4 regions of the Peribacillus sp. P4_C12 genome follow, and region 4 is predicted to be linked to each of the others. Evidence: riboswitches for the same ligand, from Rfam matches in the RefSeq annotation. Region 4 holds a riboswitch; each other region holds the start of a gene.
What was found. Region 4 has a riboswitch for S-adenosylmethionine ahead of AC1DUW_RS13150 (O-acetylhomoserine aminocarboxypropyltransferase/cysteine synthase family protein). Riboswitches for the same ligand answer to the same signal wherever they lie in the genome.

Region 1 (3,086 bases), on a different contig from region 4:
TACCATCATTTATTTTTTGATCACTTATTTTTTTCAAGTTACCTCCATTACTGTTAATCAAGTCGTTTGTTCCAATATAAACAATAAACGTGTCGGCTTTGTCCAATTTCGTGTTAATTTGATTACCTTCAAGCTGATCAATGACACCATCTGTAACCTGGCCTTTAATACCGTAATTCCAAAAACGGACTTTTTTTTCAGAATCAGGATTATTCAATTCATCCTCCAGACCTTCTACATAACCTTCCCCATCCTTATCACCTTTTCCATAGGTTAACGAATCTCCAAAAGCCATCACATCTTCCGACTCTGAAGCCTGAAACTTATATGCAGCAAAACAAATAACTAGTACAATTACGAATAAACCTACTATTTTATTCATTCGTTTCCCCTTATGTAATGTATTTACTATGAAGTATTTTATCTTGTAATTACCCCAAAAATGAACATACTTAACATGCAAAAAAATGAATTGTCAGATAAACTGTAAAAAGTGTATGATACAATAAAAGCATTCAATGGAACGGGTTTTCGTCAACCTCCTTTTATTCATTAATAGGATGGGAATCCCAAGTTTCTGGAGGTTGTATACATAATAAGGATAGGAGTTAAAATGATGGATAGTTACATAGAGTTTAGGGATGCAGAACTAACAGATTTACCAAGAGTAGTCGAAATATATAATTCGACTATTGCGTCAAGGATGGTCACTGCAGATACAGAACCTGTTTCAGTTCAATCGAGGCTTAAATGGTTTGAGGAACATCATTCAGAAAAACGACCGCTTTATATTATTACATTCGAAGGAAAAACTGCTGGATGGATGAGTTTTCAATCTTTCTATGGTAGGCCAGCCTATGATTCCACTGCCGAGATCAGTATATATATTGATGATTATTTCCGGGGAAAAGGAATTGGACAAATTTCGATTCAAAAGGCAATTGAAGTGAGTCCAAAATTAGGAGTTAAGACACTACTTGGTTTTATATTTGCTCACAATACACCGAGCATAAGACTGTTTTCTAAATTTGGTTTTGAAGAATGGGCGCATTTACCTCAAGTTGCCGAGCTAGATGGTATTGAACGGGATTTAGTAATCCTTGGTAAGCGTGTTAATATTTGAATTTCATTACATAAAAGCTATTGCCTTCATTCAGCAGTAGCCTTTTTTAGTTTAAATGAAGGAATCTATTTTAAAGTCACTGACGAAATTTAAAAATCACTATAAACTTTCTTAAGCAAAAAATATTCTGATTTTCTTTTATTTGTTATAGCATTTAACAGCGAATCCAATTCTTGACTTGCTTGAACAGTTAGAAGGCTTGTAAAACCATAATCAGCTGCCAATTTAATCATTTCCCGTCTCTTTTCTTCTATTCTTTCTACGGTTATCTGTGGGGGCATCTATAGTCACTTCCTATTTATTCAATTTTCTTACATCTTTTATGATAAAGAAATAAGTAGTTAAAATCAACCATATATGGAAATTAAAATGTGTTATTCCACTAGATAAATGTGACAAAAAGCCTATTCCATTCCCTGTTTGTGTCTTTTTTATGACATTTTATATTCTAGACAAATAAAAAAGCATTCACTCATGTACACTGCGAATGCTTTAATAATATTCATCAGATTAAATAATATTTTAAGATAGTAAAGTATTTTAAGAACTCTTACTATGTCATCCACTCTGAAGGAGACTCGATATTAGGTCTATTTATTACAATCTTATATTCATCTTCAAGCACTTTTAATGGAACATCATAAAGATGTCTTTCATCAGAGGTTTTATAAACTCCATTCGCTAATAACTCTTCAATCAGCAATGCCTTCCTCTGTTCAATTCTCTTAAATAATTCTGCCATGTAAATGGCTCCTTTCCTTGTCTTCATCAGCCCGCTTTCATATGAGCTAAATTGTAGTAACAGGTTTCATTTTCACCAAATTATATTTTTTCTATTATGTCACTAAACGTTATTTCACAAAAATAAAAGCCTCTTCTAATTCAAGAAGAGGCTTACAGTAGTCCGTTCGGCTCTTCTTATCTTCCAAGCGTATGCTTGTTGGATGTAGCACAGTTCCCAAAATGGGTCTGCTGCCGAGGTTTCTTTGGGCCAAGTCCCTCCACCTCTCTGGATAAGAATTCAATATATAAATGATGTAGACATGATTTTATCCCAATATTCTTCAAAAGTCAATCACATGGTTCTCCCTTTTTTTGATAGGTATTCTCTATAGATCCCATTCAAATTGGGTTGCAATTTCCTGGCTTTCTGATATGATGTCAGTAATTACATACATTCACACCACTAGGGGAGTCTTTTTAAGACTGAGATGGAATTTGTTCCGGACCCTTTGAACCTGAACCGGATCATACCGGCGGAGGGAAGTGGATGATATCGTCTTTAAACACATGACTTTATCCATCTGCCCCGCTCCGTTTTTCAGGAGCGGTTTTTTTTTAGATGGAAAAAGTGAATAATTAGACTGCTAGGGGAGCACTTTTGCTGAGAATCAAACCCTTTGCACCTGATCTGGTCATACCAGCGGAGGGAAGCAGGCTGTAAGAAGGAATTTGCTTCTTCCTCGGTAACAGCCGCTTTCTTTCAGAGAGCGGTTTTTTTGTTGATCAGATAGTGTATGCACACTTTACAATTTTAGTAAATTTTAAATTTCAAGGAGGATGTACCATGGAGAATACAGAATTAGAAACCTTCAGTGATAGACTTCATGAACGGGCAAAAGGAATCTGGAAAAGGAACCATACACATCCCTTTGTTCAGGCGATTGGAGATGGGACGCTTTCAGAAAAGAAATTTGCCTATTACCTAAAGCAGGACTATATCTATCTAATGGATTATTCCAAACTCTTTGCGTTAGGAGTCATCAAAGCTCATAATCTCGAAACTATGGCTAAGTTTGCAAGTATTTTGAATGAAACCCTTCAAGTAGAAATGGATATCCATCGACATTATGCTTTGGAATTCGGAATCAGCTCAATCGAATTGGAAAATACAGAACCCACCCCAACCACTCTAGCTTATACGGGTTACATGCTAAATGCAGCCCAAAATGGGACTTTGGCC
Region 2 (3,086 bases), on a different contig from region 4:
GATGGGAAATAAATATGATGCCAACGCCTCTTTGCTTTAATTCATTTACAATTCGAAATAGTTCTGTCGTCTCCGTATAACTTAACGGAGCAGTTGGTTCGTCGAGGATCAGGAATTTGCATTCAGTCGAGACTGCTCTTGCAATCAGAACCATCTGTTTTTCAGCCAAGGTAAGATCTCTTACCAGCTTTTTCGAAGAGACACCAATTTTCATCTCTGCCAGGATATAAGTGGCTTTTCTATGCAACTCTTTCCAATGGACCATTTGTTTTTTGCCCATGTTTTGCACCGTATCATTCAACATTACATTTTCCCCAACAGTTAAATAAGGAATGAGTGCCGTATCTACTTCCTGATAAACAATTTGAATACCTTGTTCCTGTGCAGCCTTCGGTGAACGGATATCCTGCTTCTTTCCATCCAGAAAAATTTCACCTGTATAATGGGCATGAGCGCCCGATAAGACCTTCATTAGCGTAGATTTCCCTGCTCCGTTTGCGCCGACCACTGCATGGGCTGTCCCTGATTGTACTGAAAAATCAACTTCACTAAGCGCCTTTACTCCCGGAAATTCAATCGATATCTTTTTCATTTCTAGTTGTGTGCTCATGCCCATTCCCCCTATTAAACAGACACTCTCTTCACTAGAAAGAGAGTGTCTACTGACTCTGTTTTTTACTTTTTATAATGATCTTTCAATACTTTCATCCATTCTTCTTCAAATTCCGTTGATACTCCCCATCCTTCGACAATACCGGACAAGTTGGCCATGTTGACCGCTTCTTTTGAAGCTTGAATCTGCTCTTGTGAAATAAGTGAAGCTTCTAAGTCATATGTTTGCGGTGTTTCTTCACCCGCTAATTTTTTTGCTAAAATCCTCATATTCACTGCACCAATCAATTTCGGATCGACAGCTGCCGTGTAAGACCAAGAACTGCCTTTCGCTTGAATCTCCTGAAGATCAGCATTAGATACGTCGATTCCGTATATCTTCACTTCATCGCGGCCAGCTTCTTTAATCGCACGAGCCGCTCCAATTGCGAATGCATCCCATGTTGCGAAAATCGCATCTAGTTTGCCTTTGGGATATTTATTCAACATTGCGGCTACCGCATTTTGTGTCTGAACTGAAGTATCTGCAGATGCTACTCCGAATCTTTCGACTTCTTTAATCCCAGGATTTTCTTTTAATTTTTCCTGATACACCGCATTTCTTCTCACCATTGGCGGGAAACCATCTACCCAAAGGTATGCAATCGCTGCTTCACCTTTTTGTTCTTCTATCAATTTATCAAAAGCCAGAGTTGCCAATGCTTCATCATCCTGTGAAGTTAAGGTCACACCGTCAATTTTAGATAAGTCGCTAATAGAGTCGAATGTAACAACGCTCTTTCCTGCATCAACCAACTTTTGAACGTCATTCACTGTTGCTGCATCATCACCATGGGAGATAATATAGCCGTCATAATCTTCTTGTAAAGCCTGGGCGATTGCATCATGGAATTTAGCCGTATCGCCATTTGCTGTATACGTATCCACTTGAAAACCTAATGCTTCTCCTTCTTCCTTCGCTCCAGCTAAATATTGAGCCGTATGATCATCTCCGCCAATTTTACGAATGACTTTGATTTTGGCACCTTCCCCTTTTGCAAATCGTTCTGGAACATTTTTAAAGGATACTTTTTCATCCTTCTTTGATTCTGTTGAACTTTGTCCTGAAGAGCAGCCCGTTAAAAGCAAAGCCGAAGCTATGACCGAAACGAAAACCCTTTTAAAAATTGACTTCCTCATTTTAGTTCCTCCTACTTTCCAATCATTAATCTTATCAATTAAGTTGGTGTAAATCCCAAAATAAAAACCTCTCTAGAATAGAGAGGTTTAATCAGCTGATTTGCAGACTTATCCCTCTCTTATCTGTCAAAACATTTCTGTTTTGCAGGATTTAGCACCAATTCCTAATGGAACGGTTGCTGGGCATCTTAGGGCCAGTCCCTCCGCCACTCTTGATYAGAGAATATAATGTGTTACGTTTTTCGTAATTACCACTTTATAGGGATATAGTCGTAAAGTCAATAGATTTTTGAATATTTAAAATGTTTCTTGTTACACTTATTTTCTTTGTAGCTTAGCCAGACGCTTTTTCTCGATCTTTTCAAGTCTTTCTAACTGACGTAGTTTCACTTCAAACAGAGTAATCGGGTCACGGTATACTTCCGGATTTTCTCTCATATGCTCCAGTGCTGCCTGATGATCTTTGATTTCAGTCTGTGTTTGTTCTATCGTCTTTTGAAGTAAGGCAAATGAACTGCGATAGAAAAGTGAGATATCTCTATCCAAAGATTTTTCAAACAATCCGAATTGTGTAAGGAAACGGTCACTGATCATTTCTGCAACATCCAGGTAGTCTTCACTTTCTAGGTACTTCTTATACCGGTTGTACATATTAGCTTTATTTTGCGGAATCGCTCCAAACAGCTTCCCTGCCCCTTTAAGCAGCAATTGCGATGGGGTCCGGCGTAGTAAAATATTAACGTCTTCAATGCGGATACTGCTTGTCATCCGATCCGCATCACGGCGCCAGTCATCCAAAACTCTAAAGTCTCCGGCAAGTGTAATTCGCTCTTCTTTGTACAATTCATTGAACCCTGCGCTCATTTCATCCATAAACTGTTGAATTTGTGTAAATTCCAACTGAGATGTAGCAATCCAGTCTTGAAGAGAACGATAATATTGCGGCATAATCTTGTCTGAAATATATGCCTGAATCTGCTCATTCATTTCCTCGTTCAACTGTATATGAACTTGGCTGAAATCGCTACTTTCCGTTAATGATTTAGAACATTCTCTCAGTAATTCAGGGATTCTTGAAGAAAGCTGTTTTTTCACTTCTTCTTTAATTGAACGGTACGACCTTATGATATTTTCACTTTTTTCTTTTTCCAAATCTGCCAGTTGATTGACGGCTCCATTCAATTTGACTTCCATCTGCTCATTCCAAGAAATGGAGTGCTCGCATTTCCGCTCATTAGCTGCCCGTTTTTCTAGCAGGTAAGATAACGTTTTGCGAATGAATGCAAGAATCTTCT
Region 3 (3,086 bases), on a different contig from region 4:
GTTGAAATGGCCGCCATACCTGATGAAAAGGCAAAGCCGCGAGTACCATCTTCAAGCTCGGCAATGATATCTTCAAGTGCTTCCCGTGTTGGATTTCCGCTCCTGCTGTAATCGTACTTGCCGAATGTATCGATATCAGTTTGATGGAAAGTGGAAGCGTGCTGAATAGGGACGCTCACACCGCCTGTTGTCGGATCGAATTTATGCTGGTTATGAAGTAATTTGGTTTCAAAACTGAAATCATGATTTGTCATCGTAGTGCCTCCCTTTTTACATGTGCAAATGCTTGTTGCAGGTCTTGAATTAAATCGTCGCTGTCTTCGATGCCAACCGAGAAGCGTAGAAGTCGATTACAAACCCCATTAGCAGTTCTAACTTCAAGAGGGATATCGGCATGTGTTTGTGTAGCCGGATAGGTGATGAAGCTTTCAACGCCTCCAAGACTTTCTGCAAATGAAATTAATGAAAGTGATTGTAAAAATGGATTGACAGCTGCTTCGTCAATTATCCGGAAAGAAATCATACCACCTCTACCGGGATACAGGACGTCCGTTACACATTCATGTTCTGATAAATAATCTACAAGGATTTTGGCGTTCTTTTCATGACGTTCCATCCGCAGTGCCAGGGTTTTCATTCCGCGCATTAACAGCCATGAATCAAATGGGCTCAACACCGCTCCTGTTCCATTATGATGGAAGGCAATCGAATCACATAATTCTGCACCTTTAGCCACGATTAGTCCAGCCAGAACATCATTATGACCACCGAGATACTTCGTTGCGCTATGGATTACAATATCAGCTCCAAGCAGGATAGGCTGCTGCAGAAGCGGCGTATAAAAAGTGTTGTCAACAATCAACAGTAAATTAAATTGTTTGGCAAGTGCGGCAACAGCGCTAATATCTGTTTGCTGCATAAGAGGGTTAGTGGGAGTTTCGATAAAGATGGCTTTTGTTTGAGGAGTAATAGCTTTTTCGATATCCTCTAAACAACAAGTGTTTACATAGTCACACTGTAAGCCCCATTTTTTAAAACCTTGTTCTAGCAAACGATATGTACCACCATATAGATCTTCGCTGACTATCCATGCATCACCTGATTTAAATAAGGCTAGTATGGTCGAAATGGCCGCCATTCCTGAACTGCAGGCATATCCTTGGTCGCCTCTTTCAAGGTTGGCGATGGATTGTTCCAAAAGTTGACGTGTTGGATTACCTGTCCTTGTGTAATCGAATCCAGTTGATTGGCCAATTCCTTCGTGACGGAAAGCTGTCGAAAAGTAAACCGGCGGATTGACTGTTCCTGTCGCCGTTTCACTGCGATTACCTAGTTGAGCAAGATATGTTTCTGTTTTATACATAGTTTTCACTGCTCCTTTGTGTTTTATAAAATAAAAAAAGTCTTCTTTAAGAAGAAGACTTGGTTAAGTATGGACGAGTCATTCTTCTTATCTTCCAAGTTCACAAACTTGTGGAATTAGCACCTTTTCATTGGTTTGAAACAAATGAAGGTTGCTGAGGTGTCATCGGGCCATTCCCTATACCTCTCTCGATAAGAGTTTAGATTATTCAATTTCTTTTGAATTTACTATATATATATAGTGCTGTCAAGAACATTCTGGGAAAATATTGCTTGATAATTCTTTATTGGTTAATTAGGACTAGCGTTGTCAAAACATGATTGGTCCAATAAAAAACCCCTAAAATATTGTGGAAACCGATGGTATAAGGTGTTGAGATTCTTTAAAAGACTTTGTTTAATTAAATGGATTTTCTGAAATATAGGGAAGGTTTTGTTCAGTTTTTTTGCTTTAAAATAATAAAATTTGTACAATGAATAGAGAGAATTAATAATATGTCATTATTCATTTCATATACATAAGGTTTTCGGTGGATAGTGCAAACATAGGAGGAGAACACATGGAATACAGAATCGAACGAGATACGATGGGTGAAGTGAAAGTTCCTGCTGATAAGTATTGGGGAGCACAAACCGAGAGAAGCCGTAACAACTTCAAAATTGGTAATGAAAAAATGCCGATTGAATTAGTCCGTGCGTTTGCATATGTAAAGCAAGCGGCAGCTAAAGTGAACTATGACCTTGGTGATCTTTCAGAAGTGAAAAAGAATGCCATCGTTAAAATTTGTGGCGAAATTCTAGAAGGTACACTTGATGAACATTTCCCCCTTGTGGTCTGGCAAACAGGCAGTGGCACGCAAAGTAATATGAATGTGAATGAAGTGGTCGCTAACAAAGGGAATGAATGGTTAAAAGAAAACGGTGAGTCCGAAACCCTTCACCCAAATGATGATGTCAACAAGGCGCAAAGCTCTAATGACACATTCCCAACGGCTATGCATATTGCAGCCTATATGGAAGTTGCTGAAAAATTAGTACCGGCGATTAAAGTACTTCGTGATACTTTTGCAGCAAAAGAAAAAGAATTCTGGGATCTTGTGAAAATTGGACGTACACATCTTCAAGATGCAACACCACTAACTTTAGGTCAAGAAATCTCTGGTTGGAAAGCGATGCTTGATAAAGACTTAGTGATGATTGAAGAAAGCAGTCAAAAACTATTGAATCTAGCACTAGGCGGTACAGCTGTAGGTACTGGGATCAATACGAAAAAAGAATTTCCAGGACTTTCTGCAAAACAAATCGCGGCGGATACAGGACATTCTTTCGTAACATCGGATAATAAGTTCCATGCATTAACAAGTCATAACGAAATTGTTTACGCTCATGGCGCATTAAAAGCATTAGCAGCGGACTTAATGAAAATTGCGAACGATGTTAGATGGCTGGCAAGCGGCCCAAGAAGCGGAATCGGTGAAATCGCTATTCCTGAAAACGAGCCAGGTAGCTCTATCATGCCAGGTAAAGTAAATCCAACACAAAGTGAAGCGCTAACAATGATTGCGACACAAATTGTTGGTAACGATGCAACAATCGGCTTTGCAGCAAGCCAAGGTAACTTCGAATTGAACGTATTCAAACCAGTTATCATTTATAACTTCCTACAAACTGTTAAATTATTGACAGAAGGCATTCACTCTTTCAACAATAATTGTGCAGTAGGC
Region 4 (3,086 bases):
CGGACGGCACAAAAGTGACAGTTGGTTTCAAAGAAGAGCAATTCGAACAGACTTGGAACTAAAATTATACGAAATATTTGGTTAATTCCTTACTTTTAAAATAAATCTACCTTATAATGTAATAGATAAAATAAGATGTACTATGGAGGGAATTAATGATGACAACACCAAAAGAACTTCGTTACACAAAGGAACATGAATGGGTCAAAACAGAAGATGGAACAGTACGCATCGGAATTACAGCATTTGCTCAGTCCGAACTTGGGGACATCGTTTTTGTTGAGCTTCCAGAGATTGGCGCTGAACTGAAAGCGGACGAGCCATTTGGCAGTGTTGAATCTGTTAAAACTGTATCTGAGCTGTATGCTCCTATCAGTGGTAAAGTTGTTGAAGTAAATGAAGAGTTGAATGACAATCCTGAATTCGTAAATGAATCTCCTTTTGAAAAAGCATGGATGATCGTGATTGAACCATCAAATATCAGTGACGTTGAAAACCTGATGAGCGCTGAAGAATATGATAGCCTGATAAACGGTTAAAATGAGGGAGAGAGGGTCTAAATAGGCCTGCTCTCTTTTTCAGTTTATAAAAAGGCAGGGTGCACACAATTCGTGAGATGGAGTGATGACATGGAGTGGGGCGAATTTGATAAAGTTATCATTGTAGAAGGCAGTTCCGATAGAAGAAAAGTTGCCTCCGTTTTGAATGAAGATGTGGAAATAAGATGTACAAATGGGACCATTTCATTAACTAAGCTGGATGAGTTAGTAGATGAAATGATGGACCGTGATGTTTATCTCCTTTTTGACGCAGATGATTCAGGAGAAAAGCTACGGAAGCAATTCCGAAGGGAAATGCCGGAAGCAAGCCACTTGTATATCAATAAAATGTACAAAGAAGTGGAAAGTGCCCCCGAACATCATATCGCTACAGTGCTCCTATCTGCCAATATGAATGTGAAAATGAAATTTTTAAGTCAAAGGGTGAACGACTAATTGATGCAAGAAATGAAAGAAGAAGATTGTAGGCTTGCTGTTGAAGAAGGGGAAACCTTTTGCTTATATTTATATACACCTTTGTGTGGGACCTGTCAGGTGGCTTCTAGGATGCTCTCGATATCATTGGAGCTTTTTCCAGACTTGAAGGCAGGAAAGATGAATATGAACTATGTCCAAACAATCGCCGAATCATATGAAATTGAGAGTGTACCTTGTTTATTACTATTTAAAGAAGGGCAGCTGCGGAAAAAAATATATGCCTTTCAGTCTGTTCCTTATTTGTACGGAGTGCTTAAGGAAATAAGCTAAAAAGCCAATCCAATATGGGTTGGCTTTTTAGCTGTAGAAAAGTAGTGAATAAACGATATAGTTGATGGGGAATTGAAATAAGAATATTCAAATAATTGATTGACTGGATAATTCTAAAGTGCTATATTTTGAATTAAGAAAGTAACTGCTAAATTTAATAGTTCTTATCAAGAGTGGCGGAGGGACTGGCCCGACGAAGCCCGGCAACCGGTATAAATTTATATACGGTGCTAATTCCAACAGAGTATTAGCTCTGGAAGATGAGGAGAGTATATAAGCCTCTTCTTATGAAGTGGTTTTTTTGCTTGTTAAAAGAGGAAGGCCTGATTCTTAATTCCAACTAAATCCATAGAAAAAGGGGAGAAATCTTATGGCAGAGAAAAAGTTGCGTTTCGAAACATTGAGTGTTCACGGGGGTCTGCAAGTAGATGAAACGGGTGCACGTGCAGTGCCTATTTATCAGAGCAATGCATACTTGTTCAAAGATACTGACCATGCAGCAAATTTATTTGGCTTAAAGGAAAATGGCTATATTTATACACGACTTCATAATCCTACGGTCAGTGTTTTCGAAGAAAGAATGGCCTTGTTGGAAGGTGGTATCGGCGGACTGGCAACAGCAAGTGGGATGGCTGCCATTACACTGTCAATCCTAAATATTGCTGGTGCAGGAGATGAAATAGTGTCCGCCTCTACATTATATGGCGGTACGTATAATCTTTTTGAAAATACTCTTCCTAAATATGGGATAAAAGTGAAGTTCGTCTCTCCTGATGACCCTGAAAATTTCAAAAAAGCCATCACTCCTAGAACGAAGGCTATATTTGCGGAAACAATTGGAAATCCAAGTCTAAGGATTCTTGATATTGAAGCTGTAGCGGACATCGCTCACAATGCGGGTATACCACTCATTATCGATAATACCTTTGCTACCCCGTACCTTTGCCGGCCAATTGATTTTGGAGCGGACATTGTCATCCACTCTGCTACAAAATGGCTCTTGGGAAATGGAACCACCTTAGGAGGCATCATCGTGGATGGGGGCAAATTTGACTGGAACTCACCAAACTACCCTGGCTTTACGGAACCGGATCCAAGCTACGATGGGATTGTATACTCTGAAGCAGTCGGTCCTGCTGCCTTTATCACAAAAGCGCGTGTGCAATTACTTCGTGATTTAGGGCCGACGTTAAGTGCTCAAAGCGCGTTCCAGTTTACGCTGGGGCTAGAAACGTTGCATGTGAGAATGAAAGAGCATCTTTCAAATACTAAGTCTGTTATTCAATATTTGGAAAATCATCCTGCTGTGAACTGGGTTTCGCACCCTAGTAATGGAAGTCACCCTGATAAAGCGCTGGCGGATAAATATTTGCCTAAGGGAGCAGGAGCTGTTGTGACTTTTGGAATTCAAGGTGGACGCGATGCTGGAGCAAAACTTATCAATTCGGTAGAATTATGGTCGCATGTAGCCAACGTAGGGGATGCTAAAAGTTTAATTATCCACCCTGCTAGTACGACCCATCAACAATTAAATGATGTAGGTTTAGCAAAAGCGGGTGTAAGTGCTGATCAAGTGCGCATATCGATTGGTATTGAAAACGTAGAGGATTTAATAGAAGATTTAGAGCAGGCAATTGAAAAAGCGACGAATATTGTCTCCTTAACTTCTAAAACTGTTTAATAAAAAAGACCTGTTCATTCTTTCCTAGAAATATTATACATTGCGCTCCTTTTTTATCTATGATAAAATTTCTCCATACTAAAGAACTTAATGATGTA

Region 1: it holds a riboswitch for S-adenosylmethionine, as region 4 does, so the genes downstream of both, AC1DUW_RS07695 (Fur-regulated basic protein FbpA) here and AC1DUW_RS13150 (O-acetylhomoserine aminocarboxypropyltransferase/cysteine synthase family protein) in region 4, are expected to answer to the same signal.
Region 2: it holds a riboswitch for S-adenosylmethionine, as region 4 does, so the genes downstream of both, AC1DUW_RS08740 (sugar ABC transporter substrate-binding protein) here and AC1DUW_RS13150 (O-acetylhomoserine aminocarboxypropyltransferase/cysteine synthase family protein) in region 4, are expected to answer to the same signal.
Region 3: it holds a riboswitch for S-adenosylmethionine, as region 4 does, so the genes downstream of both, AC1DUW_RS07585 (methionine biosynthesis PLP-dependent protein) here and AC1DUW_RS13150 (O-acetylhomoserine aminocarboxypropyltransferase/cysteine synthase family protein) in region 4, are expected to answer to the same signal.

What each region holds. Positions count from the first base shown of each region.
Region 1 covers NZ_JBFUIB010000028.1:3,206-6,291, forward strand. Annotated here, with positions in the region: gene AC1DUW_RS07680 (DUF459 domain-containing protein) at 1-382, opposite strand, end outside; gene AC1DUW_RS07685 (GNAT family N-acetyltransferase) at 617-1,123, shown strand; gene AC1DUW_RS07690 (aspartyl-phosphate phosphatase Spo0E family protein) at 1,213-1,404, opposite strand; gene AC1DUW_RS07695 (Fur-regulated basic protein FbpA) at 1,677-1,865, opposite strand; SAM riboswitch class I at 2,039-2,143, opposite strand; TPP riboswitch at 2,302-2,405, shown strand; TPP riboswitch at 2,483-2,572, shown strand; gene tenA (thiaminase II) at 2,691-3,086, shown strand, end outside.
Region 2 covers NZ_JBFUIB010000035.1:9,033-12,118, reverse strand. Annotated here, with positions in the region: gene AC1DUW_RS08745 (sugar ABC transporter ATP-binding protein) at 1-610, opposite strand, end outside; gene AC1DUW_RS08740 (sugar ABC transporter substrate-binding protein) at 676-1,791, opposite strand; SAM riboswitch class I at 1,908-2,013, opposite strand; gene AC1DUW_RS08735 (GTPase domain-containing protein) at 2,110-3,086, opposite strand, start outside.
Region 3 covers NZ_JBFUIB010000027.1:11,183-14,268, forward strand. Annotated here, with positions in the region: gene metC (cystathionine beta-lyase) at 1-254, opposite strand, end outside; gene AC1DUW_RS07585 (methionine biosynthesis PLP-dependent protein) at 251-1,363, opposite strand; SAM riboswitch class I at 1,448-1,561, opposite strand; gene fumC (class II fumarate hydratase) at 1,923-3,086, shown strand, end outside.
Region 4 covers NZ_JBFUIB010000083.1:5,966-9,051, forward strand. Annotated here, with positions in the region: gene AC1DUW_RS13130 (arsenate reductase family protein) at 1-62, shown strand, start outside; gene gcvH (glycine cleavage system protein GcvH) at 159-539, shown strand; gene AC1DUW_RS13140 (toprim domain-containing protein) at 630-995, shown strand; gene AC1DUW_RS13145 (thioredoxin family protein) at 999-1,307, shown strand; SAM riboswitch class I at 1,469-1,574, shown strand; gene AC1DUW_RS13150 (O-acetylhomoserine aminocarboxypropyltransferase/cysteine synthase family protein) at 1,678-2,988, shown strand.